DNA from 3 places in the Bradyrhizobium genosp. SA-4 str. CB756 genome. Region 2 is predicted to be linked to each of the others. Evidence: predicted binding sites of a transcription regulator. Region 2 holds the regulator's gene; each other region holds the start of a gene.
What was found. Region 2 encodes PhoB, which activates phosphate uptake and scavenging genes when phosphate is short. Its sites were predicted from a motif close to TGTCATNNANCTGTCAT; they were not measured.
Positions count from the first base shown of each region.

Region 1 (10,225 bases), 3.9 Mb from region 2:
GCAAGAAGCCAGCACGCCAAGGCCCTCGAGCTTCGAGCTGCAACAGACCTTGCCGCGTTGTGGATCGATGAGCGGAAGCACCAGCAAGCGTTCGACCTGCTCGCGCCCATCCACGCCTGGTTCACCGAGGGTTTTGAAACACGGGACGTCAAGCAGGCAAAGGCGTTGCTCGACCGCCTGCGGTAGTTCTGGCTGAACTACAGATAGAGTGACGTGACTCAGCAGGTTGCAAGGCCGGTTTACCCCGGCGTCAAGCGTCGAATTGCTGACGACATTCCTGATAGGTACCTTGCACCTCCCGCCATTCCTTCGCATGGTCGTTCGCCGGATCCTCGTTGATGAAATGTGGCCCGGGATGCGGCGGACGATCTTGATGTTCGTAGTATGCGGCAATCGCTTGTTCCGCGGCGGCTTTCCCCAACTTGCGCCCACCATGCAGGTTGCTGTGATTCCATTTAAAATTGATGTGCCCCGGCACATGAATCTCCACGACTGTGCCTTGCCACCGACTGTCCTTTTTCCCGTCGCACCGGACGTGGTACTTGAAGAGCTTGACGTCGTCTTCGCCAACGGTTGCTGCGAACAATTGGCAGAGATTTGCCAAGGCATCGTGAAGGTTTTTCGGTTTGCGGACTTGCTTCGCATCGACGATCCGGCTCACCCATATTTCGTCGAGCTCATCGCCCGGCTTATGATGCTCCTGGATCAGGCTCTCGAAGTTGACCGTGTCGATCAGCGCTCCCTCGCAATATGTAACCTTGTCGATCTCCACCGTTTCTTCGATGAAGGGAAGGGCTGAACACGCGCACAGACTGGATGCAGTGATGGGCACGTTGTACTCAATGTCCTTGGCCCTCCGAGTCTGATCAAACTCACGGTTGGAAAACAACGCGAGCTTGTGATCGTCGAGATTCCAGGCGTTGTGAAATATGAACGGCTTTTCGGGCTTGTTCAGCTCGTCGAAATTGATGCCGTTCATGAATTGGCTCTGCGGATAGTTGATCCTGGAGAGGCCGGTCACATGGGACAGATACATCATCGACGTGGCATAGCGAACGAAAGGATTTGGTGCCAACACCTGATTGAGAATCCATCTATTTCTGTCGCCCTCGTCCGGGATCGTGAACCTTCCCCCGCAGCCCCTATTTGGGCGTTGAGGGAACCAGAGCGACATGGTTTTCTCGACGGCACTCGCCATCGCCTGCGGATCCCACAAATGCTTATAGGTATTGGCATCTGTGACGAAGTCGGACATAGCCTTGCTGATGGTTCCCCAATCCGGGCCGAACACCGTGTTGATGGGAAAGCGCTTGTAGCTTTCGTCGTCGCGAAACACGTTATCCCTGAAGAATTCATAGGTCCTTTTCGCCCTGTATTTATTCGCAACTACTTTGTCGTCGAACTGGTTATAGACAATCCCAACCCAGGCGCCGATGCACGACAATGCCCACACGTCGAAGGTTATTCCTGCATTGGCGAGAGCTTCCAGAACCCCGATATGCAGCCCTGCTGCCGGGCCCCCACCGCCAAGCGTGATCGCTCTCTTCACCATCGGAACCTCCATCTGATTTATCGTTTGGCTTATTCTCCAATCAACGTTCTGAGTTGCGCGAAGAGATTTGTCGTTCTTGGGCTCCCGGCCGCACAGAATGCCCTCGAACCAAATTTGGCAGTTCATGGAGTCAGCATTGAGAAATACGATACATGCGACCGAGCGGTGAACGTCGATGTTCGATCTCGAACCTGCTGATCCCACTGGTGCACGTCGGCCAAGGGCCCGGTTAGCGTACCGCGGTCTCACTCGTCCATTTGTGAACCACTTCACGTACGATACTTATCGCCGATCATGGCAGCGGGCCTGTGGTCCAAATCGCGGCTTCCGCTCCTGGCCGTGGCTGGAGGTCCCGGTGGCTGTCGACGCGTCCGCAGTTGGGCGGAGAGCGGAAGCCGCGAAGATCGGCCATGACCCGAGGCGGAGATCGTTTGCGGGGAGGGAACTGAAGCGGGACCCGCCTGTTGGTTCGATCAGCCAAGCGGAGTCTCGCAATGCGGATCATTCTGATAACGGCAGTCGGCTGGGCGTTGTCGTGCGGATTTGCGGCAGCGCAGACCGACCCCAAGGACATGACAACTGGACGCTCGGCACCAGAAGAAAAAGGTCAATTGCAGCCACAAGGTTGGACCGGACCGCTGGACACGAAATCGGGGGGCGCGCCGCCGGAAAGCCCGCAAGGTCAAAGCCCCCCGGGAATGCAGGCAGCGCCGGACGGATCAACCAAGGTGGTGACCGAGCCACGTAAGTAAGTCTTACTTGGTTTGTCGTCGCGAAGTCGGACTCACCCGGGATGAGCCGAGGCGTAACGTCTGCTTGTGGCCCTTAGCGGTCCTCAGTCTTCGACGACGTGATGTCTGCTTTCACAGGTGGAACAGACTAGCCTACCGCCGCACGATCGAGCCGTTGCGGCCGATCAGGCGGGCGAGCTGGCGGAAGCGGCTGCCGACGCGGTCGGCGACGAGGTCGACGAGCCGGTGCTCGAACACCAGCATCAGACTGCGGCCCTGGCTGCGGAAATGCGTGGCCGGCAGCACGCCGGGACGTGCCGCCGAGATCAGATGGGCGACGCGAAACGCCGCGCCGAGCAGGCGGGCACGTTCGAGCTGGGCCGGCGTCAGCAGCTCCTGCATCGTGGCCGGCGGCTGGTTCTCTTCGCTGAGGCCCGCATAGCGATAGAATACGGACAAGCCGACGAAGGCGCGCTCGGTGTGAGTGATGGCGCCGAAATTGGCGTTGACGACAAGGCTCAGCGTCTGCTCGCCGCGATGGTCCGGATGCACGCGCCAGCCGATGTCGGAGAGCAGGCACGCGGTGTGGCGCAGGCGGCGATCCTCCGGCGTCTCGCGCAGCTTCACCACGCGCACCAGGATATCGGTCCAGGCGATCAGCTCGCGGGCATGCTTCGCCGAACGTGACAGCAGCTGGTTCAGCTCCTCGGCCGCGCAGATCAGCCCGTCCTTGTTGCGCTCGCTTTCCGTGAGCTTCTCGTGCAGCAGGCCCTCGCGGACGCCGAAGGTCGAGAACACGATGGTCTTCGGCTTTGCCACGCGGATGATGTGCTCGAGCACCAGCGCCGCATAGGTGAGGAGCGGGCGGCGAGCGTCGGCGACGACCTCGATGTCGGCGAGCATGCCGGTGGCGGCAAGGCGGCGCAGGCGGCGCGAGAAGTCGAGCGCCTCAGCCGCGGGAATGGAGTAGCCGTGCATCACCTGCAGCGGATAGCCGCTCTGGATGATGTGGATGCGCGCGAGCGCGCGCCAGGTGCCGCCGACGGCGTAGAAGGCACGGCCGCGGCCTGCGACGAGCTGCGGCACCTCATCGATCTCCTCGCGCACGATGCGGTCGGCGCGCTTGAGCGATTTGTGCGCGAGGTCCTGGAGCGCGAGGCCGCCGAGCGGCAGCGTCACGCCGCTGCGCACGCTGTTCCGGCGCACGTCGATCAATTCGAGCGAGCCGCCGCCGAGATCGCCGACGATGCCGTCGGGAAGATGGATGCCGGAGATCACGCCGAGTGCCGACAGCCGCGCCTCGCGCGGGCCGGACAGGATCTCGATCTTCACCGCGCAGATGCGTTCGGCCTTGGCGATGAAGTCGGGGCCGTTGGAGGCGTCGCGGCAGGCCGCGGTCGCGATCGCGAACACGCGGCCGACCTGCATCACGCGGCACAGGGCGCGGAATCGCTTCAGCGAGGTCAGCGCCTTGTCGACGGCGTCAGGCGCGAGCAGGCCGGTGCTCTGCACCTCGCGCCCGAGGCCGCACAGCGTCTTCTCGTTGAAGATCGGAAGGAGGCTCCGCGTCAGCCCCTCATAGACGACGAGACGGACCGAGTTGGACCCGATGTCGATGACCGCGACGCTCGAGCCGCGCTTGCGCGGCCGCTTCACGTCGACGGTCCCGGATCAGGATTGATGACGTTCATTACGGCGCGTGAGGCGGCGCGGCGAGGATTCCTTGAGCGACTTTCCACGGCCAGACAGACTCGGATTTGTCATGAAGTAGTTGTGCACGTTGAAAGGCTCCTCGCCCTTCGCGGCCTTCATACGCGTTGAGGACCCGTCCGGCAACAACTGCCAGCTCTGCTCATTGTCCTTCAGGTTCGCGACCATGATCTGTTCGAGAACCTGCTGATGCACCGTGGGATTTTGCAGCGGACACAGCACCTCGACGCGGCGGTCGAGGTTGCGCGGCATCATATCGGCGGACGAGATATACACAGCAGCTTTGGCGCTCGGCAGGCCCTGGCCCATGCCGAAGCAGTAGATTCGGCCGTGTTCCAGGAATCGCCCGATGATCGACTTGACGCGGATATTCTCCGACAGGCCGGGAATGCCGGGCCTGAGGCAACAGATGCCGCGCACCACGAGCTCGACCTGCACGCCGGCTTGCGAGGCTTCATAGAGCGCGTCGATGATGTCGGGATCGACGAGCGCATTCATCTTCATCCAGACCGCGCCGGGACGGCCGTGCTGGGCATGCGCGGTCTCGCCCTGGATGTGCTCGATGATGCGCTTGCGCAGGGTCAGCGGCGATACCGCCATCTTCTCCAGATCGCTCGGAGCAGCATAGCCGGTGATGAAGTTGAACACGCGCGCAGCGTCTCGGCCGATGGTCGGATCGGAGGTGAAGTAGGAGAGGTCGGTATAGATACGCGCGGTGACCGGATGGTAGTTGCCGGTGCCGGTGTGGACGTAAGTCGTGAGGCTGCCGCCCTCGCGGCGCACCACCATCGAGAGTTTCGCGTGCGTCTTCAATTCGAGGAAGCCATAGACGACCTGCACGCCGGCGCGCTCGAGGTCGCGCGCCCAGCGGATGTTGGCTTCCTCGTCGAACCGAGCCTTGAGCTCGATCAGCGCGGTGACGGACTTGCCGGCTTCGGCGGCTTCCGCAAGCGCGCGCACGATCGGCGAGTTGTTGGAGGTGCGGTACAGCGTCTGCTTGATCGCGACGACATCGGGATCGCGCGCGGCCTGCTGCAGGAACTGCACGACGACGTCGAAGGATTCGTAAGGATGGTGGACGATGAGGTCCTTCTGGCGGATCGCCGCGAAGATGTCACCGCCATGCTCGCGCACGCGCTCGGGATGGCGCGGCACGTAAGGGGTGAATTCGAGGTCGGGCCGGTCGAGGCGGGTGAGCTGCGAGAGCTCGTTCATGGCGAGCACGCCATCGACCAGGAACACTTCGTCATCGGCGGCCGACAGCGCGTGCTGCACGAAGCTGCGCAGCTCCTCGGGCATCTTGGCGTCGATCTCGAGCCGGATCACCGATCCGCGGCGGCGGCGCTTCAGCGCGGTCTCGAACAGGCGGACGAGGTCTTCGGCCTCTTCCTCGATTTCGAGCTCGGAGTCGCGGATGATGCGGAAGGCGCCCTGGCCGTGCAGATTGTAGCCGGGGAAAAGACGGTTGATGAACAGGCCGGTCGCCTGCTCCAGCGAGAGCAGGCGCACCGCCTTGCCCTCGGACGGCAGGCGGATGAAGCGGTCGATCTTGCCGGGCATGCGGATCAGCGCGTTCATCTGCTTGCCGTCGGCCTCGCGCGTGAGCTGGAGCGCGATGGTGAAGCCGAGGCTCGGAATGAACGGGAAGGGATGAGCCGGGTCGATCGCGAGCGGCGTCAGCAGCGGGAACACGTTGTTGAGGAAATAGTCCTCGATCCAGGTCCGCTCCGCTTTGGTGACGTCCTTGCCGTCAACGAGCACGATGCCGACATCGGCCAGCGTGCCGCGCAGGTCGCGCCAGATCGCCTGCTGGTCGGAGGCGAGCTGGGAGACGGTGCGGTTGATCAGCGCAAGCTGCTCGGACGGCGTCAGGCCGTCGGGCGCGCGTTCGGCAATGCCCTCGCGCACCTGGGCCTTGATGCCGGCGACGCGGACCATGAAGAACTCGTCGAGGTTATTCGCCGATATCGACAGGAATCGCACCCGCTCCAGCATGGGGTGGCTGGGATTGACCGATTCCTCCAGGACGCGGCGGTTGAAATGCAGCCAGGACAGCTCGCGATTGATGAACCGCTCGGGGCTCGTGGCGATTGCCGGCAGGCCCTCGGTCTCAGGGGCTTTTTCTTTAGTTTCAACGGCTTGCGCTGAGTCCATGAGAAGTCGGTCCATCCAGTTCGCCCCACCTTGCGACTTATGCGCAAAAACCGGCGGGAGCATGTGTTAGTGCGATGACGTTTCGATGACATTGATGTTCCGCCGTCGCGCCGCGTCAAGCGGCCAAGGGCGACAAGGGGAGCAAGAGCGGCAAAGAGCGGCAAAGGGCGCCCGAGCGGCGCTCAGGCGTCCCGCAGCAGCTCGGCGGCCAGCGCCCGTGTGACGGGACGGCCGAGCCGGAGGGCCTCGCTGTCGAGCAGCTCTACGGCCTGTCGGGCGGCCGCCGAGGACCGCTCCAGGCGGGTGGCGAGGTAGCTGACGATGCTCTCGTCCATCGTGAGCTGGCGGTCGGCGCAGAACTTGACGATCAGGCCGCGGAAGAGCTGGTCGTCGGGAGGCAGCAGCGAGATCACGGGCACCGCACGCAGGCGCGAGCGCAGGTCGCGCAGCTCGATCTCGAGCGATGCCGGCACGTCGCGTCCGGTGAAGAGGATGTAGGCACCGTCCTCACGGGCGAGGTTCATCAGATGGAAGAGGGCGCGTTCGTCAAAATCCCCGGCCTTGAGATCCTCGACCACCAGCGCGCCAGTGGCGAGCGCGCCCGGGACGCCTGCGGCGGTCAACGCATTGGCCGTGGTCGAGCGGGCGCCGGCCTCTTCGGCCCAGATCGCGGCGAGATGGCTTTTGCCGCTGCCTTCGGGACCGGCCAGCCACATGATCCGGTTCGACCAATCCGGCCAGCTGTCGATCAGGGCAAGGCCGGCGGCGTTCGCGGGGCCTTCGAGGAAATTGTCCCGGCTGAGGCTCTCCGCATGCGGAAGCGAAAACGCCAATTGTCGGGGATGAACGCGGCCTGCCACGCTTGCTTTGCTCCATGCCGGCGTGCCGGCCGTGTTTGACGAGATTCGACTTCATCGAGCGGGAGTTGGCCTGTTGCGGGGCCAAGTCCCTCACCGAAAAGTCGTCAACTCACAGATCCCAACTCACTTGGCCTCGATCGTGCTCATGTGCCGCAGCCACTCGACGAGATAGAGCGACACCGAGGAGAGCGTGAAGACCGTGACGAGACCCATCAGGATGATATCATAGGGCGCTGGCTTGAAGCCGAAGGCAAGGGCGGCCAGCACCAGCGCTGCGTAGGACACCTGGGCCGCTGTGTTTAGCTTGGATACTTTCGACGGCTTCATCTCGACGGGCTTGTCGAACAGCCAGGATACGATCACCGCTGCGACGATCATGATGTCGCGCGACACCACCAGGATCACGATCCAGCGCGGGATGTCGCCCCAGATGCCGAGCGCGAGGTAGATCGACACCAGCAGCGCCTTGTCGGCGAGCGGGTCGAGCAGGGCGCCAAGCTCGCTCGTCATGTTGAAGCGCTTGGCCAGGAAGCCGTCGACGGCGTCGCTGATGCCGGCAATCAGGAAGACGGCGAATGCCACCTCCATTTGGCTCGACACGATGGCCCAGACGATGATCGGGACCAGCATGATGCGGCCCAGGGTAATGATGTTCGGAATACTCACGCGGCGCTTCCCGGCACCCGGTCTGACCTCGAATCCGGCCCCCAGGGAGGCTGAACCGGTTGATATCTCTACATAGTATAGGGCGGGGCGCCACGCTTGCCATTGCGCGTCCCCGGAATTCGACGTAACCAGCCGCAAACCCACTGGAAATCGGGCATGACCGACCGCAAAAACGGCCTCACTTACGCCGATTCAGGCGTCGATATCGACGCGGGCAACCGCTTGGTCGACCTGATCAAGCCGATGGTGCGCGCCACCGCGCGGCCCGGCGCCGACGCCGAGATTGGCGGTTTCGGCGGCCTATTCGACCTCAAGGCGGCCGGTTTCAAGGACCCGGTCCTGGTCGCCGCCACCGACGGCGTCGGAACCAAGGTCAAGATCGCGATCGAGACCGGCCTGCATGGCGGCATCGGCATCGACCTCGTCGCCATGAGCGTCAACGACCTCGTGGTGCAGGGCGCCGAGCCGCTGTTTTTCCTCGACTATTTCGCCTGCGGCAAGCTCGATCCGGAGGCCACGGCCTCGATCGTCGCGGGTGTCGCCGAAGGCTGCCGGGAATCCGGCTGCGCCCTGATCGGCGGCGAGACCGCCGAGATGCCCGGCCTCTACAAGGATGGCGATTACGACCTCGGCGGTTTTGCCGTCGGCGCCGCCGAGCGCGGTACGCTGCTGCCGCGCAAGGATATCGCCGCGGGGGACGCCGTGATCGGCCTTGCCTCGTCGGGCGTGCACTCCAACGGCTTCTCGCTGGTGCGCAAGATCGTGGAACAATCCGGCCTCGGCTTCGAGGCGCCGGCTCCGTTCGCACCGGTGATGACGCTCGGCGGCGCGCTGCTGACGCCCACGAAGCTCTATGTCAAATCCTGCCTGCGCGCGATCCGCGAGACCGGCGCGGTGAAGGGGCTCGCCCACATCACCGGCGGCGGTTTCACCGACAACATTCCGCGCGTGCTGCCGAGCCATCTCGGCGTCGGCATCGACCTCGCGCGCCTTCCGGTGCTGCCGGTGTTCAAATGGCTGGCGCACCAGGCCGGCATCGCCGAACTCGAAATGCTGCGCACCTTCAACTGCGGCATTGGCATGATCGCGATCGTCGAGCCCGACAAGGTCGAGGAGGTCGTGCGGGTCTTCGCCGATGCCGGCGAGACCGTGGCGCAGCTCGGCACCGTGATCCCGGCCGAGGGCGAGCATCGCGTCGTCTATAACGGCCATCTCGACCTGGCGCTGTGATGAAGCGCCGCGTCGCCATCCTGATCTCCGGCCGCGGCTCCAACATGTCCGCACTGATCAGGGCCGCCAGCGCGCCGGATTTCCCTGCGGAGATCGCGCTCGTCATCTCGAACAAGGCCGACGCCCTCGGGCTCGAACGGGCCAAGGCGGCCGGCGTGAACACGCTGGTGATCGAGAGCAAGCCGTTCGGCAAGGACCGCGCCGGCTTCGAGAATGTGCTGCAGGCAGCGCTCGACCAGCATGGCATCGAGCTGATCTGTCTCGGCGGCTTCATGCGCCTGTTCACGGCCGAGTTCACCAAGGCCTGGTACGGGCGGATGCTCAACATCCATCCATCGCTGCTGCCGTCGTTCCCCGGCCTTGATCCGCACGGCCAGGCCTTGCGCGCCGGAGTGAAATTGTCCGGCGCGACGGTGCACTTCGTGATCCCCGAGACCGATGCCGGCCCGATCGTGATGCAGGGCGCGGTGCCCGTCAGCGACCACGACACCGCCGACACGCTGTCGGAGCGCATCCTCGAAGTCGAGCACCGCATCTATCCCGAAGCGCTGCGGCTGCTCGCAACTGGCAAGGTCCAGATCGAGGGCGATGTGTGCAGGACGGCGGGAAGCTCTGCGTCGGAGAATTTTCTGGTTGCGCCTGTGGTGGGCTGAAGCGCGAGTCGTCGTCACAAACGAAATCCCCCGGCAGAGCCGGGGGCAACGTCATGATCTCTCGCGCTAGGCTTGAGAGACATCAGGAGACCTTGAGGTTCTCCGCGGATGATTTGCCGCGGTTCTCCACGAGGTCGTATTCAACCACCTGGTTCTCATTGAGTGTCGAAAGTCCGGCGCGCTCGACGGCGGAGATGTGGACGAACACGTCCTTGTCGCCGCCGTTCGGCTTGATGAACCCATAGCCCTTGGTCGGGTTGAACCATTTGACGGTGCCCTTTTGCGGCATCCTCAGTCTCCTCCACTAGATACAAAAAAGACGCGGCCGCTGTTTCGCGTGCCACGCCACAAACGGGCTTCCGGAAGTCTGTTCGAGTCTTGAGTCTCAATGTCGCGAAACGCACAGCCGAGCGGCCAATTCCGATTGTGTCGAATATTGCAACATGAAAATCGCCCGTTAGCAAGCCGCGCGCGATTTTCAAGAGCGGTCCGGCTATCTGCAGCCGCTATTTCGAACCTGTGGCAGCGGAACCACAATCCGGGGCAATCACTCCTGCTCGCGCCCTGCACCCGATTGACCCACCGTTGCAGTTCAGCGCAAATCGTCGCATGCAGCGTGGCGCGTGTTGCATTTTTGCGCGTCGCTTTTCGCTTTGGGATTTTGTCGTT
Region 1 is NZ_KI421499.1:3,643,253-3,653,477, reverse strand. Features, by position in the region: gene BRAGE_RS0118060 (adenylate/guanylate cyclase domain-containing protein) at 1-186, shown strand, start outside; gene BRAGE_RS0118055 (patatin-like phospholipase family protein) at 251-1,552, opposite strand; gene BRAGE_RS54630 (hypothetical protein) at 2,047-2,304, shown strand; gene ppx (exopolyphosphatase) at 2,437-3,939, opposite strand; gene BRAGE_RS0118045 (RNA degradosome polyphosphate kinase) at 3,955-6,147, opposite strand; gene BRAGE_RS0118040 (DnaA ATPase domain-containing protein) at 6,330-7,007, opposite strand; gene BRAGE_RS0118035 (CDP-alcohol phosphatidyltransferase family protein) at 7,131-7,673, opposite strand; gene purM (phosphoribosylformylglycinamidine cyclo-ligase) at 7,830-8,903, shown strand; gene purN (phosphoribosylglycinamide formyltransferase) at 8,903-9,556, shown strand; gene BRAGE_RS0118020 (cold-shock protein) at 9,639-9,845, opposite strand.
Region 1: the regulator PhoB is predicted to act here: its motif matches at 6,222-6,238, upstream of BRAGE_RS0118045 (RNA degradosome polyphosphate kinase).

Region 2 (10,225 bases):
CCGTAATTGCGGATCGTGAACCAGGTCAGAAGGCTCGGCGGCAGATGGTCGATGAAGATCAGCCACAGCGCGAGGCCGCGGAACAGGTCGAGCCGGAGCTCGCGCTCGCCGATGGCGGGCAGCGAGATGGCCGGGGCGGCCGCGCGCGGTTTTGCGGTTCCCGCGATCGATCCCGTCACTTGGTCGGCAATGGTCATCGGGGCCTAGACACCCTTGCGCAAGTCGCGACGCATGAAGGAGTTTACAGCTCCGGCCATTATCTCGCAAAGCGGCCGGATCACATTTGGGGGTCTACTTCCTCGCGAATTCTGGCGGGACGATGTCGTGAAAACCACCTCGGGCGTTTGGTTCCGGAGCCGGATTTCGTTATGATGGCGGTCATGTACCGCGCCGTGACCCGCCAGATCGAAGTGACCGTCGAGCCGAACTTTGTTCCGGAGCAATCGTCGGCCGACCGCTCGCGCTTTTTCTGGTCCTATACCATCGTCATCACCAATTCCGGCGAGGAGACCGTGCAGCTCAAGACGCGGCACTGGATCATCACCGACGCCTCCGGCCGCCAGCAGGAGGTGAAGGGCGAGGGCGTGGTCGGCGAGCAGCCGATCCTCGCCCCCGGTGAGCGCTTCGAATACACCTCGGGCGTGCCGCTCTCGACCGCCTCCGGTTTCATGACCGGCCGCTACCAGATGGTCAGCGAAAGCGGCGAGCGTTTCGAGATCGAGGTGCCGACGTTCTCGCTGGACAGCCCGGACAGCAAGCGGGTGTTGAACTAGGGCGGTGCCGTAGGATGGGCAAAGCGAAGCGTGCCCACCAATCAACATCGCGAGTGCGGTGGCATGGTGGGCACGGCGCTTTGCGCCTTTGCCCACCCTACGGCACCGAGCACTTGACCGGCAGTACCCTTACGCGTCCTCGACGCCCGCCTCATCCGGCGTGAACTGATACACCGAGCTGCAGAACTCGCAGGTCACGACGACCTTGTCGTCCTTGACCATCGCGGCGCGATCGTCAGGCGAAAAACTCTTCAGCATGGACGCGACTGCATCGCGCGAGCAGGAGCATTGCGCCTTGAGAGACAACGGCTTGAACACGCGCACGCCGCGCTCGTGGAAGAGACGGTAGAGCAGCCGCTCGCCGGACAGCTCCGGATCGATCAGCTCGACATCCTCGACGGTCTCGATCAGAGACCGCGCCTCGACCCAGGCGTCGTCCTCGGCAATGCTGTGCACTTCGGCGCCTTCCGGGGCGTCGCCGGGATGCAGGTCGGCCTGCCGCGCGCGCTCCGGCGCTTTCGGCAGAAACTGCATCAGCATGCCGCCGGCGCGCCAGCGATGTTTGCCGCCGTCGCTACTGCGCCACTCCTCGCCGACCGCAAGGCGCACCTTGGTCGGGATCTGCTCGGAGCGCAGGAAATACTCGTGGGCGGCATCTTCCAAACTACCGCCGTCGAGCGCGACAAGGCCCTGGTAGCGGCTCATGTCGGGACCCTGGTCGATGGTCATGGCGAGATGGCCGTGGCCGAGCAGCGCGCCGGAATCCCTGGCATCACCAAGGCGCGCGGCATCGAAGCGCGCATAGGCGCGCAGGCGATCCGGCGCCTGGTAGTCGACCACCAGGAACGACACCGGACCGTCGGTCTGGGCCTGCAGGATGAAGCGGCCCTCGAATTTCAGCGCCGAGCCGAGCAGCGTCGTCAGCACGATGGCCTCGCCGAGCAGCTTGCCGACCGGCGCCGGATAATCGTGCTTGGTCAGGATCTCGTCGAGCGCGGGACCAAGCCGCACCAGGCGACCGCGCACGTCGAGCGCGTCGACCTCGTAGGGCAGCACAGCGTCATCGATCGGAACCGCTGATGGCGCGCGAACCGGGCCTTCAGGCCCGGTTTTCATGTCAGGGGATTGGAAAACCATGGCGCTTTATCTGGGGTCGGAGGGCGAAAATGGAAGGGCTGCAGAGCAGCGTGTTCCGGGAGCAGTGATCATGGCACGCGATAACGCAAATTCGATGTCGTCCCGGGGCGCGCGACTTGTCCGCCGAAGGGCGAAGGCGGAAGCGCGAGCCCGGGACCCATAACCACAGGCTGCAGTTCGGCGAAGACTGGTCAGCCTCTGCCAGCCTGCCACAAGAGAGTGACCGCGGTATGGGTCCCTGCGTTCGCAGGGACGACGATAGTGTATGAGGCGGCCGCGGCGAATTCCAACGCGCCTACTTCACCGCGTCGAAGCACCAGGCCAGAATGCCCTTCTGCGCATGCAGGCGGTTTTCCGCCTCGTCGAACACGACCGATTGCGGGCCGTCGATCACCTCATCCGTGACCTCCTCGCCGCGATGAGCCGGCAGGCAGTGCATGAACAGCGCGTCGGGCTTGGCCAGCGACATCAGCTTGGCATTGACCTGGTAAGGCTTGAGTACGTTGTGACGGTGCTCGCCTTCCTTGTCGCCCATCGACACCCAGGTGTCGGTGACAACGCAATCGGCGCCCTTTACGGCCGCCTCCGGATCGGTGCCGAGCACGATCGGCGCGTTCGTCGCCTTGATCCAGTCGCGCATCACCTTCTTCGGCGCGAGCTCCGGCGGCGTTGCGACATTGAGCTTGAACTTGAAGCGCTCGGCGGCGTGCGCCCAAGAAGCGAGAACGTTGTTGTCGTCACCGGTCCAGGCCACCGTCCGGCCCTCGATCGGGCCGCGATGCTCCTCATAGGTCATGAGATCGGCCATCACCTGGCAGGGATGCGAGCGCCGGGTCAGGCCGTTGATCACGGGCACGGTCGCATGTTGCGCAAGCTCCAGCAGCGCCTCGTGGTTGAGGATGCGGATCATGATGGCATCGACATAGCGCGACAGCACGCGCGCGGTGTCGGCGATGGTCTCGCCGCGGCCGAGCTGCATCTCGGCGCCTGTGAGCATGATCGGCTCGCCGCCGAGCTGGCGCATGGCGACGTCGAACGACACGCGGGTGCGGGTCGAGGGACGCTCGAAGATCATCGCCAGCGTCTTGCCTTCGAGCGGCTTCACCGGCTGGTGCGCCTTCTGCTTCGCCTTCATCGCGGAGGATGCGGCGAGCATGCGCTTGAGCTCCGTCAGCGGCAGCTCGTTGATGTCGAGGAAATGCTTGGGTGAACTGCTCATCAGCTTGCCGCCCGCTTGTTGCCGGCAAGGGCCGTGCAGGCGCGCTCGAGCCGCGCGACGCTATCCTCGATCTCGGTTTCGGTGACGATGAGAGGCGGCAGGAAACGCACGACATTGTCGCCGGCGCCGACCGTGAGCAATTTTTCGTTGCGCAGCGCCGCGACCAGATCGCCGGAGGGCACCACGGCCTTGATGCCGATCAGGAGCCCCTCGCCGCGCACTTCGCTGACGACGTCGGGATGACGGTCGATCACGGAGGCGAGCTTCTGCTTGAGCAGCAGCGACATCTTCTGCACGTGATCGAAGAAGCCGGGCTTGAGCATGACGTCGAGAACGGCGTTCGCAGCCGAGATCGCGAGCGGATTGCCGCCGAAGGTCGAACCGTGCGAGCCGGGCCCCATGCCGGAGGCCGCCTCTGCGGTCGCCAGCACCGCGCCGATCGGGAAGCCGCCGCCGAGCGCTTTCGCCAGCGACATCACGTCAGGCGTCACGCCGGTGCGCCGATGCGCGAACAGATCGCCGGTGCGGCCCATGCCGGTCTGCACCTCGTCAAACGCGAGCAGCAGGCCCTTCTCGTTGCAGAGCTGGCGCAACGCCTTGAGGAAGGCGGGCGGCGACGAACGCACGCCGCCCTCACCCTGGATCGGCTCGATCAGGATGCCGGCGGTCTGCGGGCCGATCGCCTTCTTCACGGCCTCGATGTCGCCATGCGGCACCTGGTCGAAGCCGTCCATCGGCGGACCGAAACCTTCGAGATATTTTGCAGATCCCGTTGCAGCCAGTGTTGCCAGCGTGCGGCCGTGGAAGGCGCCTTCGAAGGTGATGATGCGGTAGCGCTCCGGATGCCCCTTGGAGAAGTGATGATGGCGGACCAGCTTGATCACGCCCTCCAGCGCTTCGGCGCCCGAATTGCAGAAGAACACGAAGTCCGCAAAGCTCTCGCTGCACAGGCGCGCGGCGAGCTTCTCGCCGTCGGGGCTCTGGAACAGGTTCGACATGTGCCACAGCTTCGTCGCCTGCTCCTGCAACGCCTTGACCAGCGCGGGATGGGCATGGCCGAGCGCGTTCACCGCGACGCCCGAAGTGAAGTCGAGATAGCGCTCGCCATTGGTCGCGATCAGCCAGCAGCCTTCGCCGCGCTCGAAACCGAGGTCGGCCCTGGCGAAAACGGGGAGCAAATGCGGCGCGGCGCTGTTGGTCATGACGATCACTTGGATGTTGCGGACGGCTTGAGTGCATTGCGCAACGCACCATTGACCGGCCCGGAAAACGAAACGTGCCGCCTTTTAAGGGCGGCACGTGCGACTATCTTATGCCTGGTGAGACGGGTGTCAATGCCGCCCGAAAGCCCCGGGAAACGCTGAATCCGTAGTCTTGCGGTGCCGATTTTGCGGGATTTTCACCACGGAACATGTGGAAGCGAGTCGGCGGACTCTTGCGCGCGAGTCACGCCATATTGTAGCGTTTGGACTGTCAGATACGACATCTCGTGCAGCAGTTCTGATCCCAAGAGTCCTCATGTACCGGCGTAAACGTTCGGGCGCATCCTGCGTGCCCGGCGAGCCTTAAGGGATTCTGGCGGCACGGGTTTTTCAAGGCTTAGGCATTCGCTGTGAGGCCCCAGGATGGCTGGCCGGCAGCGAGGGAAAGGGTGCAATGACGGTTTTGACCTGGTCCGATGATCGCGTCGAGCAGCTGAAGAAGCTCTGGGAGGCCGGACTTTCGGCCAGCCAGATCGCGGCCGAGCTCGGCAATGTGACCCGCAATGCCGTGATCGGCAAAGTGCACAGGCTCGGCCTGTCCGGCCGCGCCAAGAGCCCCTCATCGGCAGCGCCCCGGCCGCGCAAGGCCCGCCCCGCGCAGCACATGATGCGCGTGAGCCGTCCGATCTCGCGCGGCAACACCGCACTGGCGCAGGCCTTCGAGGTCGAGGTGGAGGCCGAGCCGGTCACCTACGATAACGTGGTGCCGATGAGCCAGCGGCTGTCGCTGCTGGAGCTGAACGAGGCGACCTGCCACTGGCCGGTCGGCGATCCCTCGAGCCCGGATTTCTTCTTCTGCGGCGGCAAGGCGCTTTCCGGCCTGCCCTATTGCGCGCAGCACTCGCGCGTCGCCTACCAGCCGGCGGCGGATCGTCGCCGTGCGCCGGCAAAGCCCGGCACGCGCTGAACGCTGCTTCAAACGACATCGTCCCGGCACGCGACCGGGACGACCCGTGACATAAAAAAGCGCGCCACTTGGCGCGCTTTTATTTTGCTCGCTTGCAATCGTTCTTACGTCTGCTCCGCCTTCGCAAAGCGGTCGTCGAGCGCGTAGCCGGCGCCGCGGACAGTGCGGATCGGGTCCTGCTCACGACCGAGATTGAGCAGCTTGCGCAGGCGGCCGATATGCACGTCGACGGTGCGTTCGTCGATGTAGATGTCACGGCCCCAGACGCTGTCGAGCAGCTGCTCGCGCGAGAACACGCGGCCCGGATGCTCGAGGAAGAACTCCAGCAGGCGATATTCGGTCGGGCCGAGATCGATCGGCCGGCCCGAGCGCGCGACGCGGCGCTTGTCGCGGTCGAGCTCGATGTCGCCATAGGCGAGCACGGTGGCGAGCCGCTCCGGGCTTGCGCGCCTGAGCAGGCCCTTCACGCGCGCCAGCAGCTCCGGCACCGAGAACGGCTTGACGATGTAATCGTCGGCGCCGGTCGCAAGCCCCCGCACCCGCTCGCTCTCCTCGCCGCGCGCGGTGAGCATGATGATCGGCAGCTGCTTGGTCTCCGGGCGGGTGCGCAGCCGCCGGCACAGCTCGATGCCGGAGAGGCCCGGCAGCATCCAGTCGAGCACGATCAGGTCGGGGATGTGTTCTTTGAGACGGGTGTCGGCGTCGTCGCCGCGCATCACCGTCTCGACGTCATAGCCGTCGCCTTCGAGGTTGTAGCGAAGCAGCTCGGTGAGAGCTTCCTCGTCTTCAACCACCATAATGCGTGCGCCCATGGTGTCGTCGCTCCTTGACTCTTCAGCTATTCGGGACCGTTGTGGCAAAGGTCGTCATGTCACCCTTCGGCCGCTTGTCGGTGATCGCCTGGCCCTCGATCATGTAGAACACGGTCTCGGCGATGTTGGTGGCATGGTCACCGATGCGCTCGATGTTCTTGGCGCAGAACATCAGGTGGATGCAGAACGAGATGTTGCGCGGATCCTCCATCATGTAGGTGAGGAGCTCGCGGAACAGCGAGGTGCAGATGGCGTCGACTTCCTCGTCGCCCTTCCACACCGCCATCGCCGCCGGCAGGTCGTGCGCGGCGTAGGCGTCCAGCACCGACTTAACCTGCTGCTGCACGAGGTCGGTCATGTGCTCGAGGCCGCGGAACAGCTTGAGCGGATGGAAGTCCGTCTCCAGCGCCGCGACGCGCTTGCCCATGTTCTTGGCGAGGTCGCCGATGCGCTCGAGATCGGTCGCGACGCGCATCGCGCCGACGATTTCGCGCAGGTCCACCGCCATCGGCTGGCGACGGGCGATGGTGAGAACGGCGCGCTCCTCGATCTTCTTCTGGAGCGCGTCGATCTCGGCGTCGGTCGCGACCACGCGCTGGCCGAGCGCGACGTCGCGGCGGATCAGCGCGTCGACGGAATCGACTATCATGCGCTCGGCGAGGCCGCCCATCTCGGCGACCAGGCGCGTGAGCTCCTGGAGGTCGGTGTCGAAGGCCTTTGCGGTATGTTCAGAACCCATATCCCGTCTCCTCAGCCGAACCGGCCGGTGATGTAATCCTGCGTCCGCCGATCGCTCGGCGACGTGAAGATCTTGCTGGTGTCGTCGAACTCGATCAGCTCGCCAAGATACATGAAGGCGGTCTTGTCAGAGACGCGGGCCGCCTGCTGCATGTTGTGGGTGACGATCGCGATCGTGTAGTTCTCGGACAGCTCCTGGATCAACTCCTCGACCTTGGCGGTCGAGATCGGGTCCAGTGCCGAGCAGGGCTCGTCGAACAGGATCACCTCGGGCCGCACCGCGACGGTGCGGGCGATGCAGAGGCGCTGCTGCTGGCCGCCCGAGAGCGACAGGCCGGACGCGTTGAGCTTGTCCTTGACCTCGTTCCAGAGGGCGCCACCGCGCAGCGCCTTCTCGACGCGGTCGTCCATCTCGGACTTCGAGATCTTCTCGTAGAGGCGGATGCCGAACGCGATGTTCTCGTAGATCGTCATCGGGAACGGCGTCGGCTTCTGGAACACCATGCCAACGCGGGCGCGCAGCAGGTTGAGGTCCAGCTTGGGGTCGAGGATGTTGGTCTGGTCGAGCATCAACTGACCGGTGACGCGCTGGCCCGGATAGAGGTCGTACATCCGGTTGAAGATGCGCAGCAGGGTCGACTTGCCGCAGCCCGACGGGCCGATGAACGCCGTGACGCGGTTGGTGCCGAGCGTCAGGTTGATGTTCTTCAGCGCGTGATGCTCGCCGTAATAGAAGTTGAGGTTGCGCACCGTCACCTTGGCCGGGGCTTCGGGTAGCGGCTGCGAGCCGTGCTGAACGGGCGTACTGACGGTAACTGACATATCGCTCATTTTGCGGTCCTCTCGGCGCTCAGGATGCGCGCGCCAATGTTCAAGGCAAGCACGGTCAACGTGATCAGCAGGGCGCCGCTCCAGGCGAGCTGCTTCCAGTAGGCGTAGGGGCTCTGCACGAAGTTGTTGATGGTCACCGGCAGGTTGGCCATCGTCTTGTTCAGGCTCAGGCTGAAGAACTGGTTCGACAGCGCGGTGAAGAGCAGCGGCGCGGTCTCGCCGGCGACGCGGGCGGTGGCCAGCATCACGCCGGTGATGAGGCCCGAGCGCGCGGCGCGATAGGCGATGCGCTTGATCACCAGCGAACGCGGCAGGCCGAGCGCGGAGGCCGCCTCGCGCAATGCGTTCGGCACCAGCAGCAGCATGTCCTCAGTCGTGCGCAGCACCACCGGAATGACGATCACGGCGAGCGCGAGGCAGCCGGCGATCGCCGAGAAGCCGCGCATCGGCACCACCACAGCGCCGTAGATGAACAGGCCGATGATGATCGAGGGTGCCGACAGCAGGATGTCGTTGATGAAGCGGATCACCGAGGTCAGCTTGTCGTTGCGGCCGTACTCGGCGAGATAGGTACCGGCGAACATGCCGAGCGGCGCGCCGATGCCGACGCCGAGCACGGTCATGATCACCGAGCCGACGATGGCGTTGAGTAGGCCGCCCTCGGTCGAGCCGGGCGGCGGGGTGTTTTCGGTGAAGACCTGGAGGTTGAGCCCGGTCAGGCCGTTGTAGAACAGCGTCAGCAGGATCAGCGCGAGCCAGGTGACGCCGAAGGCGGCGGCGGCGAGGCAGAGCGCGCGGATGACGATGTCCATGCGGCGGCGGCGTGCGTAAATCGGGTTCATGTTACTTCCCCGCTTTCTTTTCGAGACGCAGCAGCATCAGGCGCGCGGCTGCGAGCACGAAGAATGTCAGCACGAACAGCAGGAGGCCGAGCAGGATCAGGCCGGACTGGTGCAGGCCGTCGCTTTCGGCGAACTCGGACGCGATCGCCGCCGAGATCGTGGTGCCCGGGGCGAAGATCGACGAGGAGATGCGGAACGAGTTGCCGATGATGAAGGTCACCGCCATGGTCTCGCCGAGCGCGCGGCCGAGCGCCAGCATGACGCCGCCGATGACGCCGACGCGGGTGTAGGGGATCACGACGCTGCGGACGACTTCCCAGGTGGTGCAGCCGACGCCGTAGGCGGCTTCCTTGAGCACCGGCGGCACCGTCTTGAACACGTCGACCGAGATCGAGGTGATGAAGGGCAGCACCATGATGGCGAGGATCAGCGAGGCGTTGAACAGGCTGAGATAAGACGGGGGACCTGCGAAGATCGCGCCGAGCACGGGGATGCCGTCGAAGATCTTGATCATGAACGGCTGGAAGGTGTTGGCCAGGAACGGGCCCAGCACGAAGAAGCCCCACATGCCGTAGATGATCGAGGGGATGCCGGCGAGCAGCTCGATCGCCATGCCGATCGGGCGGCGCGCCCATTGCGGGCAGAGCTCGGTGAGGAAGATGGCGATGCCAAGTCCGACCGGAATGGCGATCGCCATCGCGATGAACGAGGTGACGAGCGTGCCGTAGATCGGGCCGAGCGCGCCGAGCACGGGGGGATCTGCCGACGGCGCCCAGCGCTGCGTCCACAAGAAGGAGATGCCGTATTCCTTCATCGCCGGGAAGGCACCGACGATCAGCGAAACAATGATGCCGCCGAGGATCAGCAGCACGGAGATCGCGCTGAGGCGCGTGATCCAGTAGAAGGTGAGGTCACCGAGCTTGAACGCGCTCAATGCCTTGGCGCGATCATACGGTCCGGCGGCATCTACTACATTGCTCTCGACAGCCATCTCTGCCACGCCGATCCCCTGTACTGACTATACGTTTTTTTAAGTTGCTGTCGCGTGCCCCGGATGGTTCGCCATTGCGGCACCGGCCCGGAGAACGATCGTTCGCGAGAGCTCCGGACCAGCGGCGCGGCTTTCGCAGCCGCGCCGCCTTCCGGAACAGGAGAGCTTAGCTCTTGATGTCGGCCGACCAGGTCTTCTCGATCAGCTTCACGACGCTCTCGGGCATCGGGATGTAGTCGAGCTCCTCGGCCGCCTTGGCGCCGTTCTTGAACGCCCAGGCGAAGAACTTGATGGCTTCCTTCGACGCCGCCTTATCAGCCGGCTCCTTGTGCATCAGGATGAAGGTCGCCGCGGTGATCGGCCAGGACTTGTCGCCGGGCTGGTCGGTCAGGATGACGTAGTAGCCGGGAGCCTTGGCCCAGTCGGCGTTCGAAGCGGCCGCCTGGAAGGCTTCGACAGTTGGCTGAACCGGCTTGCCGGACTTGTTGACGAGACCGGTGTAGGTCAGCTTGTTCTGCTTGGCATAGGCGTACTCGACATAGCCGATCGAGTTCTTGGTCTGGCTGATGTTGCCCGACACGCCTTCGTTGCCCTTGGCGCCGACGCCGACCGGCCATTCGACCGCGGTGCCCTCACCGACCTTGCTCTTCCAGTCCGCGCTGGCCTTGGAGAGGTAGTTGGTGAAGTTGAAGGTGGTGCCCGAGCCGTCCGAG
Region 2 is NZ_KI421499.1:7,509,688-7,519,912, forward strand. Features, by position in the region: gene BRAGE_RS0136350 (OpgC domain-containing protein) at 1-197, opposite strand, end outside; gene apaG (Co2+/Mg2+ efflux protein ApaG) at 381-773, shown strand; gene BRAGE_RS0136360 (Hsp33 family molecular chaperone) at 903-1,910, opposite strand; gene argF (ornithine carbamoyltransferase) at 2,206-3,129, opposite strand; gene BRAGE_RS0136370 (aspartate aminotransferase family protein) at 3,129-4,331, opposite strand; gene BRAGE_RS0136375 (GcrA family cell cycle regulator) at 4,786-5,298, shown strand; gene phoB (phosphate regulon transcriptional regulator PhoB) at 5,403-6,110, opposite strand; gene phoU (phosphate signaling complex protein PhoU) at 6,133-6,849, opposite strand; gene pstB (phosphate ABC transporter ATP-binding protein PstB) at 6,861-7,679, opposite strand; gene pstA (phosphate ABC transporter permease PstA) at 7,676-8,521, opposite strand; gene pstC (phosphate ABC transporter permease subunit PstC) at 8,523-9,512, opposite strand; gene pstS (phosphate ABC transporter substrate-binding protein PstS) at 9,679-10,225, opposite strand, start outside.

Region 3 (10,225 bases), 610 kb from region 2:
CGACGCGGTCGAGCACGCGCTCGATCTCGTCGAAGCCCAGAAGGAACGGACTGGAAAGCGTGGGAACACGAGACATAGTTTACAAAGTCCTCTCGAAGCGACTTTGGTGCTTCGGGGCCCGATCAAGGCACCCCTTGGTCAGCAATATGGTCATATCCCCGTGTCGGTTCAAGGACGTAGCGGGGGGCTGTGGATGGGGCGTTCTGCCGCCCGCGGCCCTGCCATCGCATAAAATGCTTACAATTCGTCATAGCCGCGGGGGCGCAGGCATGACGAATTGGCAGGCGATTTATCTCAATGAAAACAGGGACCCCCTCTACTGTGCATGGGGTTGTTTTCGCGGTCTTGATCAGGCGGCCCTCGGAACCCGTCAGGCCTCGATCCGCGTCCGCCCGTCGCCGCTGAACAAATGCAGCTTCGCCCGGACCGCCGCGACGCGGATCCTCGCGCCGATGGCGGGCGCCTCGGTTCCGGGGATGCGGACGATGACCTCGCCGGGGGGCAGCTCACCAGGGGTGGCGGCGACGCGCTGGTCGTCCTGCTCGCGCGAGCCGTAGACGAAGGTCTCGGCACCGACGCGCTCGATGGCCTCGACCGTTAACGGCAGCGCCACGCCGCCGGCTGGTGTCTCGTCGGTGATGAGGAAATCCTCCGGGCGGATGCCCAGAATGCCGACTCCGTCTGCGCTGCCGCCGAGCTGCGACTCGATCTCCTCGGGACGCGTCGACATCAGATTCATCGGCGGTGCGCCGATGAAGGAGGCGACGAAGGTCGTCGCCGGCTTCTCGTAGATCGCGAGGGGATTGCCGACCTGCTCGACCTGGCCGCCATTCATCACGACGAGAACGTCGGCGAGCGTCATGGCTTCCAGCTGGTCGTGGGTGACGTAGATCGACGTCGTGTTGAGCCGGCGCTGCAGTTTGCGGATCTCGACGCGCATCGCGATGCGCAGCTTGGCGTCGAGGTTCGAGAGCGGCTCGTCGAACAGGAATACCTTCGGCTGGCGCACGATGGCGCGGCCCATGGCGACGCGCTGGCGCTGGCCGCCGGAGAGCTGGCGCGGCTTGCGCTCCAGCATGGCGGAGAGCTCGAGCACGCGCGCGGCTTGCTCGACGCGGGTCTTGATCTCGGCCTCGGCCATGCCGCGGTTGCGTAGGCCGTAGGCCATGTTGTTGAAGACGCTCATATGCGGATAGAGCGCGTAGTTCTGGAACACCATCGCGATGTCGCGATCGGCGGGCTCGACCTGGTTGACGACGCGGCCGCCGATGTCGATCTCGCCGCCGGTGACGGTCTCGAGCCCTGCGACCATGCGCAGCAGCGTGGACTTGCCGCAGCCGGAGGGGCCGACCAGCACGCAGAACTGGCCGTCGCCGACGTCGACGTTGACGCCTTTGATTGCTTCGAAGCCGCCTTGATAGGTCTTGCGGACGTTGCGCAGGGTGACGTTAGCCATTGCGAGCTCCGCTCGCGCGAATGGCGAGTAGGGAATAGTGAGTAGTTGAACAAGCGGGCATGCCAGCGCCGCTCGACCGCCGGCGAACCGTTCGCCATTCGCAATTCGCCATTCGCCCTCTCACTTTTCCGTCTCGACCAGGCCGCGCACGAACAATCTCTGCATGGCGACGACGACGAACACCGGCGGCAGCATCGCCAGCACGGCGGTCGCCATCACGATGGGCCATTCGGTCAGCGCGTCGGTGGTGGTGATCATCTTGCGGATGCCGACCTGGATGGTCTGCATGTCGTCGCGCGTGGTGATCAAGAGCGGCCAGAGATATTGATTCCAGCCGAGGATGAACAGGATCACGAACAGCGCCGCCATGTTGGTGCGCGACAGCGGCAGCAACGTGTCCCAGAAGAAGCGCAAGGGTCCGGCGCCGTCGATGCGCGAGGCTTCCAGCAGCTCGTCCGGCACGGTCATGAAGAACTGGCGGAACAGCAGCGTCGCGGTGGCCGATGCGATCAGCGGCAGCGCCAGGCCCGCATAACTGTCGAGCATGTGCAGGTCGGCGACGATCTTGTAGGTCGGATAGATGCGTACCTCGACCGGCAGCATCAACGTGATGAAGATGATCCAGAATATCGCCATCCGGAACGGAAAGCGGAAATACACGATCGCATAGGCCGAGATGATCGAGATCGCGATCTTGCCGATTGCGATCGCCAGCGCCATCACCAGCGAATTGAGCATCATGTTGCCGACCGGCTCGCGGGTCGAGCCGCTCGTGCCGACGAAGATGGTCTGGTAGTAGACCTCGAAGAAGTGTCCGCCCGGCAGCAGCGACATCTGGCCGTTGGCGATCAGCGCGTTGTCCTGGGTCGAGGCGACGATGGCGATGTAGACCGGGAACGCGACGATCGCGATCCCGATCCAGAGGATGATGTGCGCGACGTAGCGCCGAAAGCCCTCTTCCTCGACCATCAGTAGGTCACCTTGCGTTCGACGAAGCGGAACTGGATTCCCGTGAGCACGATGACCATGATCATCAGGATCACCGATTGCGCCGCGGAGCTGCCGAGATTGCCGCCGAGCAGGCCGTCGGAATAGACCTTGTAGACCAGCGTGACGGTCGACGTGCCGGGACCGCCGCGGGTCATGGTGTCGATGATGCCGAACGTGTCGAAGAAGGCGTAGACGATGTTGATCACCAGCAGGAAGAAGATCGTCGGCGACAGCAACGGGAAGATCACGGTCCAGAACCGCCGCATCGGACGCGCGCCGTCGATCGCGGCGGCCTCGATCACGCTTTTGGGGATGCTCTGGAGGCCGGCGAGGAAGAACAGGAAATTATAGGAGATCTGCTTCCAGGCGGCGGCGAGGATGACCAGCGCCGCGGCCTGGTTGCCGTCGAGCAGCGGATTCCAGTCGATGCCGAGGCCGCGCAGGTAGCGCGAGAGCACGCCGAGCGAGGGATGCAGCATGAAGATCCAGAGCACGCCGACGACCGGCGGCGCCACCGCATAGGGCCAGATCAGCAGCGTGCGGTAGAGCATCGAGCCGCGCAGCGGCTTGTCTGCCATCACGGCGAGCAGCAGCGCGAAGGACAGCGACGAGATTGCGATGGCGAACGAGAAGAAGAAGGTCCGGACGATCGCCGCGAAATAAGCGGGGTCCTTGAACAGCTCGATGTAGTTGTCGAACCAGACGAAGCTCGACGACAGGCCGAAGGCGTCCTGGAGCAGGAATGACTGGATCACCGCCTGCAGGGCCGGCCAGTAGAAGAAAATCAGGACGATCGCGAGTTGCGGGGCAACCAGCGCGTAGGGCAATAGCTTTGACTGGAAAATGGCTTGCTTTTGCATGATGCCCCGGGGAGCGGCAGGCCGGGCGACCGGCCTGCCGCTGATCGCCTTACTTTACGGCGGTCTTTTCGAATTGCCGCAGCATCGTGTTGCCGCGTTCGACGGCGGCATCGAGCGCCTGCTTGGCGGTCTTCTTGCCGGCCAGCGCCTGCTCGATCTCTTCCGACCAGACGTCACGCAGCTGAACCATGTTGCCGAGGCGCAGGCCGCGCGAATTCTCGGTCGGCTCCTTGTTGGTCAGCTCGAGCAGCGGGGTCTCGAGATAGGGCTGATCCTTGTAGAAGCCCTCCGCCTTGGCCTTCTCATAGGCCGCCTTGGTGATCGGCAGATAGCCCGAGGCCTTGTGGATGTAGACCTGACGATCGGTGTCCGAGAGGAAGGTCAGGAACTTCGCGACGCCCTTGTATTCGTCGGCCGACTTGCCGCCCATGACCCAGAGCGAGGCGCCGCCGATGATCGAGTTCTGCGGTGCGCCCTTGACGTCGGGATAATAGGGCATCGGCACCGCGGTGAAGGCGAACTTGGCCTGCGCCTTGACGTTGCCGAAGAACGCCGACGAGGTCAGGTAGATCGGGCATTCGCCCGAGGTGAAGCGGCCTTCGCCGGTGTTGGTGCGGCCGGCATAGTCGTAGACCTTGGTCTTCTGCAGTTCGACCAGGTTTTCGAGATGCTTGACCTGGAGCGGGCCGTTGAATTCGAGCACGGTGTCGAAGCCGTCGAGGCCGTTGGCCTTGCTGGAGAGCGGCGTGTTGTGCCAGGCCGAGAGCTGCTCGAGATTGACCCAGGTGACCCAGGAGCCCGAGAAGCCGCAGGTGTCGTGACCGGCGGCCTTCAGCTTTTTGCCGGCCTCGAACACTTCGGGCCAGGTCTTGGGGATCTCGACATTGGCCTTCTTCAGCTCGTCGAGGTTGACCCACATCACGGTCGACGACGAGTTGAAGGGGAACGACAGCATCTCACCCTTCGAGGTCGAGTAGTAGCCGGTGATCGCGGGCAGGTAGGCCTTGGGATCGAACTTCTCGCCGGTCTCGGCCATCAGCTTGTAGACCGGCTTCACGGCGCCGGTCGCGGCCATCATGGTGGCGGTGCCGACCTCGAACACCTGCATGATGTGCGGGGCGTTGCCGGCGCGGAACGCGGCGATGCCGGCGTTCATCGTGTCGGCGTAGTTGCCCTTGTAGGTCGGGATCACCTTGTAGTCGCTCTGCGCGGCGTTGAAGTCGTTGGCGAGCTTGACGATGACGTCGTTGTTGGCGCCGGTCATCGCGTGCCACCACTGGATTTCCGTCACGGCCAGGGCCGGCGAAGCCGTCATGCCAACCGTGACTGCAATAGCGGCAGCCGCGCCAAAGTGTCGAAGAGCCATCAAGAAAACCTCCCTTGCCCGTCAATGAAGAGGCGCTTGCGCTAGCAGCGCCATATGACGTTCACATGACTGTGTAAGCGGGAGAAACGAAAGCAGCAAGCGCGGCCAAAAGGGAAGTCGTCAAATAGGCGAACGCGCCACGGACGGCCGGTGCGCATGCACGCCTCGCGCCGCAGTGCGGCATTGGATGATGAGGGAAGGAGAGCACCGTCAGCGCGGAATGGAGTTGGGTAGAACGGATGCGGCTCCGGGCTCCCTTAGCCTCTCCCGCTTGCGGGAGATCGCGAAGCGATCCGGGTGAGGGCTCCATCCTCTGGGGGAGTCTCACTGCGGAGACACCCTCTCCCCAACCCTCCCCCGCAAGCGGGGGAGGGAGCGCACCGCCATTGCGACGTGCAAATGCGCTTGATCTCAGCTTGCGCTAGCGTTTCCGCTCGGGGCCGCAGACGGTGCCCTTCTCGACCATCGCGTCGATCTCGGACTTGGAATAGCCGAACTCGCCCAGCACCTCGGCCGCGTGCTGGCTGAATTTCGGCGGCACGCGGCGCAGGCTTGGCTTGCTGCGATCGAGCCGGATCGGCGAGGCGACGCCTTTGTACCAGTCCTTCTCGATGACATCGCCGCGCGCGATCGTATGCGGGTTGGTCAACGCCTGGTCGATCTTCTGCACGGGACCTGCGGGCAGGCCGGCCGCAAGCAGGCGATTGCACAGCGGCTCGGCCTCGTGCTGGCTGAACACCGCGGCCAGCTCGGCGCGCAGCGCCTCGCGGTTGGCGATGCGGTCCTTGTTGCGGGCAAAGCGCGGATCGGTGCCGAGCTCGGGCTTGCCGATCTCCTTGGCGAGCTTGCGGAAGGTGCCGTCATTGCCGACGCCGATGAAGATGTTGTCGGTCTTGGTCGGGAAGATCGCGTAAGGCACGAGGTTCGGGTGCTCGTTGCCGGTGAGCGATGGCGGCTTGCCATGCATGAAATAGTTCGCGGTGTGCGGATGCATGATGGCAAGCCCGGTCTCGTACAGCGTCGTTTCCAGGAACTGGCCCTTGCCGGAGCGCTGCCGCTCGGAGAGCGCCATCAGGATGCCGATCGCGGCATAAAGCCCGGTGGTGATGTCGACCAGCGGCACGCCGATCCGCATCGGTCCGCTCTCGGGCGATCCCGTCGCCGCGATCATGCCGGTCATGGCCTGGATGATGGCGTCATAGCCGGGATTGCCGCCGCGCGGGCCGTCGGCGCCGAAGCCGCAGATCCGGCAATGCACGAGGCGCGGGAATTTTTCGCGCAAGACCTCGTTGCCGATGCCCCATTTCTCCAGCGTGCCCGGCTTGAAATTCTCGATCAGGACGTCGGCCGTCTCCAGCATCTTGAGCAGCACGGTTCGGCCGCCCTCGGAGGCGAGGTCGAGGCCGATTGAACGCTTGTTGCGGTTGATGCCGACGAAATAGGCCGCATCCTCCTCGTGGAAGGGAGGGCCCCATTCGCGCACCTCGTCGCCTGCGGGCGGCTCGACCTTGATCACGTCGGCGCCGTGGTCGGCGAGGATCTGGGTGCAGTAGGGACCGCCGAGCACGCGCGTGAGATCGATGACGCGCAGTCCGCTCATTGCGCCCAATGCTGCTTCAGTCATGCCTTCGCTTCCCCTGTGTCGGTCGTTTGATCACAGGCCTAGCGAGGTTTGTTTGCGCCAGCAATGGCGCCGGGCGTAGGGCCGCATGCACTGCCGCGCGGCAATCCCGCGGGGTGGCAAATCAAGCGGAAGCGGCCGGCCCGAGGGGGATCCCGGGCCAGCCAATCCGCCATTGGATCAGACGACCGTCAGGCGAACGTCGACATTGCCGCGCGTGGCATTGGAGTACGGACACACCTGGTGCGCCTTCGCGACCAGCGCCTCGGCCTCCGCACGGGCAAGGCCCGGGAGCGAGACGGCGAGGTCGATGTCGAGGCCGAAGCCGCCCTCGGAGCGCGGGCCGATGCCGACGGTCGAGGTGACGGAGGCGTCAGCCGGAACCTTCGGGCCGCCCTGCGAGGCCACGAACTTCATCGCGCCGATGAAGCAGGCGGCATAGCCGGCCGCGAACAGCTGCTCGGGATTGTTGCCGGCGCCGCCGCCACCCCCGAGCTCCTTCGGCGTGGTCAGCTTGACGTCGAGCGCGCCGTCGAGGGTCGCAGCATGGCCGTCGCGGCCGCCGGTGGCTTTTGCGCTGGTCTTGTAGAGGACGTTTACGGACATTTTCGTCTCCCTTGGGGGTTCCGGGTTAGGACCCGGTCCATATCGCAGACAATTAGATTGTGCGCAATTGAAATTACGCGGCCTCACATTTAATTGTCCGCAATTGAATATGCCGCCGGCCGGCCCCAGAATGGGAAAAACCTCGTGAGATTCGTTATGCCTCGGAAGATACCGGCGCTGGACCCGCAGCGCCTCGACAATCAGATCTGCTTTGCGGTCTATTCGGCCGCGCATGCCTTCAACCGCGTCTACAAGCCGCTGCTCGACCGGCTCGGACTGACCTATCCGCAATATCTGGTGATGTTGGTGCTGTGGGAGCGCGACGACGTGCCGGTCAAGGACATCGGCGAGAAGCTGTTCCTGGATTCGGGCACGCTGACGCCGCTCCTGAAGCGGCTAGAGGCCGCGCATCTCGTCAGACGCACCCGCTCCAGCGAGGACGAGCGGCAAGTGCTGATCGCCCTGACGCCGCAGGGCCACGCGCTGAAGGACAAGGCGCGCAGCGTGCCGCAGTCGATCCTGGCAGCGTCGGACTGCTCGGTGTCGGAGCTGGTCGCAATGAAGGACGAGATCGTCGCGCTGAGGGACCGGCTGAATGCGGTAATCGGGGAGTAGGGGTTAGCAGAGCCGTTTTTTCGAGAAAGCGCGGCCTGAGTGTGACTTGAGATATTTCTCGAATGCCAAGGCCTTCATCTTGTCGGGAAAAGCGCAGTACCAGATCAGCTTCCATGGCTTGAACTTGGCGGTGTGAGCCGATTTACCGGCATTGTGCTCAGGAAGCCGTCGCTTCAAATTCTCGGTCGCGCCGATGTATTCCTCATCGGGGAATTCGATGCTTTGGATGATGTAGACGTACCACGCCCTTCAGGCTCCGTCGTGGCTGCGCCACGCGTAGCCCGAACAAGCCAGCGCGCTATATTGGCGGCTTCCAACTGGATCGTCGATAGTTTGATCGGGAATGTCACCTGTCCGTCTTCGCCCTTCGGGCTACGCCGGACACCACGCTTCGCCCTTCAGGCTCCGTCGTGGCTGCGCCACGCGTAGCCCGAAGGGCGAAGCGTGGTGGAGCCAGGCGGGATCGAACCGCCGACCTCTTGCATGCCATGCAAGCGCTCTCCCAGCTGAGCTATGGCCCCTTAAGTCCTGGGATGATCCTGGGGGATCACTCCCGACCGGCGAGCCTTGCGACTCGCGCGGTGCACCCTTTTTCACAGATCAGGGCTGATCTCAAGTCTCTTCATCACCTCCGACATCACCAATGATGTCGGTCACGTCCTCATCGCCCTCTTCTTCGTCGGCAATGAAGGTCGAATCATCGTCATCGTCGTCATCGATGGTCTCGTCGACCTCGATATCGTCCTCCGATTCGGGCACCACGGCCTTGACCTTGCCGGTGTTCTCCTCGGCATCGGCCTCCTCGAGGGAGACCATCTCTTCGGCTTCGGCCGGCTCCGGCGCGGTGTCCTGGGCCATGCTGCGGGCTTCTGCGCCACGGGGCGCGCGAGCAGGGGCAACCGGGGCGATCGGAACCACTTCGCCGGTATAGGGCGAGATCACCGGATTCTTGTTGAGGTCGTAGAACTTCTTGCCCGTGGTCGGGCAAATACGTTTGGTTCCGAGTTCGGACTTGGCCACGGCAGGAATCCTGGGAATGTCTGAAAAGCGGTGCTTCACTTGGCTAGTTGGCGGCCCGCTGTCAATAGCGCATTACGGGAGAAAGACATGCCCGTGACGGCGGGGAGACCATGTGGTACCTGCCCCGCGAGCCCCGCAGGGATATTTCGGGCCAATCCAAGGACATAACGTGACCCATTCCGACAAGCCGACGCCCCTTCGGTCGCGCGCCAGCGGTCCACTGACCGGGAAAGTACGGGTGCCCGGGGACAAGTCGATCTCCCACCGCGCCCTGATCCTGGGCGCACTCGCGGTCGGCGAGACCAGGATTTCGGGCCTGCTCGAGGGCGAGGACGTCCTCAACACCGCCAAATCCATGCAGGCGCTCGGCGCCCAGGTCCAGCGCACCGGCGATTTCGCCTGGAAGGTCCAGGGCGTGGGCGTCGGAGGCTTTGCCCAGCCCAAGGCGGCGCTGGATTTCGGCAATTCAGGCACCGGCTGCCGGCTGGTCATGGGCGCCGTCGCCGGCTGCCCGATCTCGGCGATTTTCGACGGCGACGCCTCCTTGCGCAGCCGCCCCATGCGCCGGATCCTCGATCCGCTGGAAAAGATGGGCGCCAGGGTCGTCTCCGGCGGCGAGGGTGGCCGCCTGCCGCTGACCGTCCAGGGCGCACGCGATCCGCTGCCGATCACCTACAAGACCCCGGTTGCCTCGGCCCAGATCAAATCGGCCGTGCTGCTGGCGGGCCTCGCCGCGCCGGGCACTACGACCGTGGTCGAGAGCGAGGCCAGCCGCGACCACACGGAGCTGATGCTGAAGCATTTTGGCGCCGACATCACCTCGGTGCAGGAAGGCCAGCATGGCCGCCGCATCACGCTCGTCGGTCAGCCCGAGCTGCATGGTGCCAACGTCGTGGTGCCCGCCGACCCGTCTTCTGCGGCATTCCCGATCGTCGCTGCGCTGATCGTCGAAGGCTCCGACATCGTGCTGTCGGACGTCATGACCAATCCGCTGCGCACCGGCCTGTTCGCCACGCTGCGCGAAATGGGCGCCTCGATCGAGGAAAGCGACGTGCGGGGCGATGCCGGCGAGCCGATGGCGCAATTGCGCGTGCGCGCGTCGAAACTGCGCGGCGTCGAGGTACCGCCGGAACGCGCGCCCTCGATGATCGACGAATATCTCGTGCTGGCCGTGGCGGCCTCCTTCGCCGAGGGCACGACCATCATGCGCGGCCTGCAGGAGCTGCGCGTCAAGGAGTCCGACCGTCTCGAGGCCACCGCCGACATGCTCCGCGTCAACGGCGTCAAGGTCGAAATCGCCGGCGACGATCTGATCGTCGAGGGCCGCGGCCATGTCCCCGGCGGCGGCACAGTCGCGACCCATATGGACCATCGCATCGCGATGTCCGCGCTGGTGATGGGCTGCGCCTCCGACCAGCCCGTGACGGTCGACGACACCGCGTTCATCGCCACCAGTTTCCCGGATTTCATTCCGATGATGCGTTCGCTAGGGGCCGAGTTTTCATGATCATCGCCATCGACGGGCCCGCCGCCTCGGGCAAGGGGACGCTCGGCAAGCGCCTTGCCCATCATTACGGCTACCGTCATCTCGATACCGGCGTGATCTATCGCGCGGTGGCCTATGCCTTGATGCAGTCGGGTCATGATCTCCGGGATGAGGCAGCGGCGGTGCAGGCGGCGCTGGAACTCGA
Region 3 is NZ_KI421499.1:8,120,258-8,130,482, forward strand. Features, by position in the region: gene BRAGE_RS0139310 (Hsp20 family protein) at 1-76, opposite strand, end outside; gene BRAGE_RS0139315 (sn-glycerol-3-phosphate import ATP-binding protein UgpC) at 371-1,456, opposite strand; gene ugpE (sn-glycerol-3-phosphate ABC transporter permease UgpE) at 1,577-2,425, opposite strand; gene ugpA (sn-glycerol-3-phosphate ABC transporter permease UgpA) at 2,425-3,306, opposite strand; gene ugpB (sn-glycerol-3-phosphate ABC transporter substrate-binding protein UgpB) at 3,356-4,672, opposite strand; gene BRAGE_RS0139335 (CaiB/BaiF CoA transferase family protein) at 5,094-6,296, opposite strand; gene BRAGE_RS0139340 (organic hydroperoxide resistance protein) at 6,474-6,899, opposite strand; gene BRAGE_RS0139345 (MarR family winged helix-turn-helix transcriptional regulator) at 7,056-7,514, shown strand; gene BRAGE_RS0139350 (GIY-YIG nuclease family protein) at 7,518-7,745, opposite strand; tRNA gene BRAGE_RS0139355 (tRNA-Ala) at 7,960-8,035, opposite strand; gene BRAGE_RS0139360 (TIGR02300 family protein) at 8,127-8,534, opposite strand; gene aroA (3-phosphoshikimate 1-carboxyvinyltransferase) at 8,704-10,041, shown strand; gene cmk ((d)CMP kinase) at 10,038-10,225, shown strand, end outside.
Region 3: the regulator PhoB is predicted to act here: its motif matches at 4,727-4,743, upstream of ugpB (sn-glycerol-3-phosphate ABC transporter substrate-binding protein UgpB).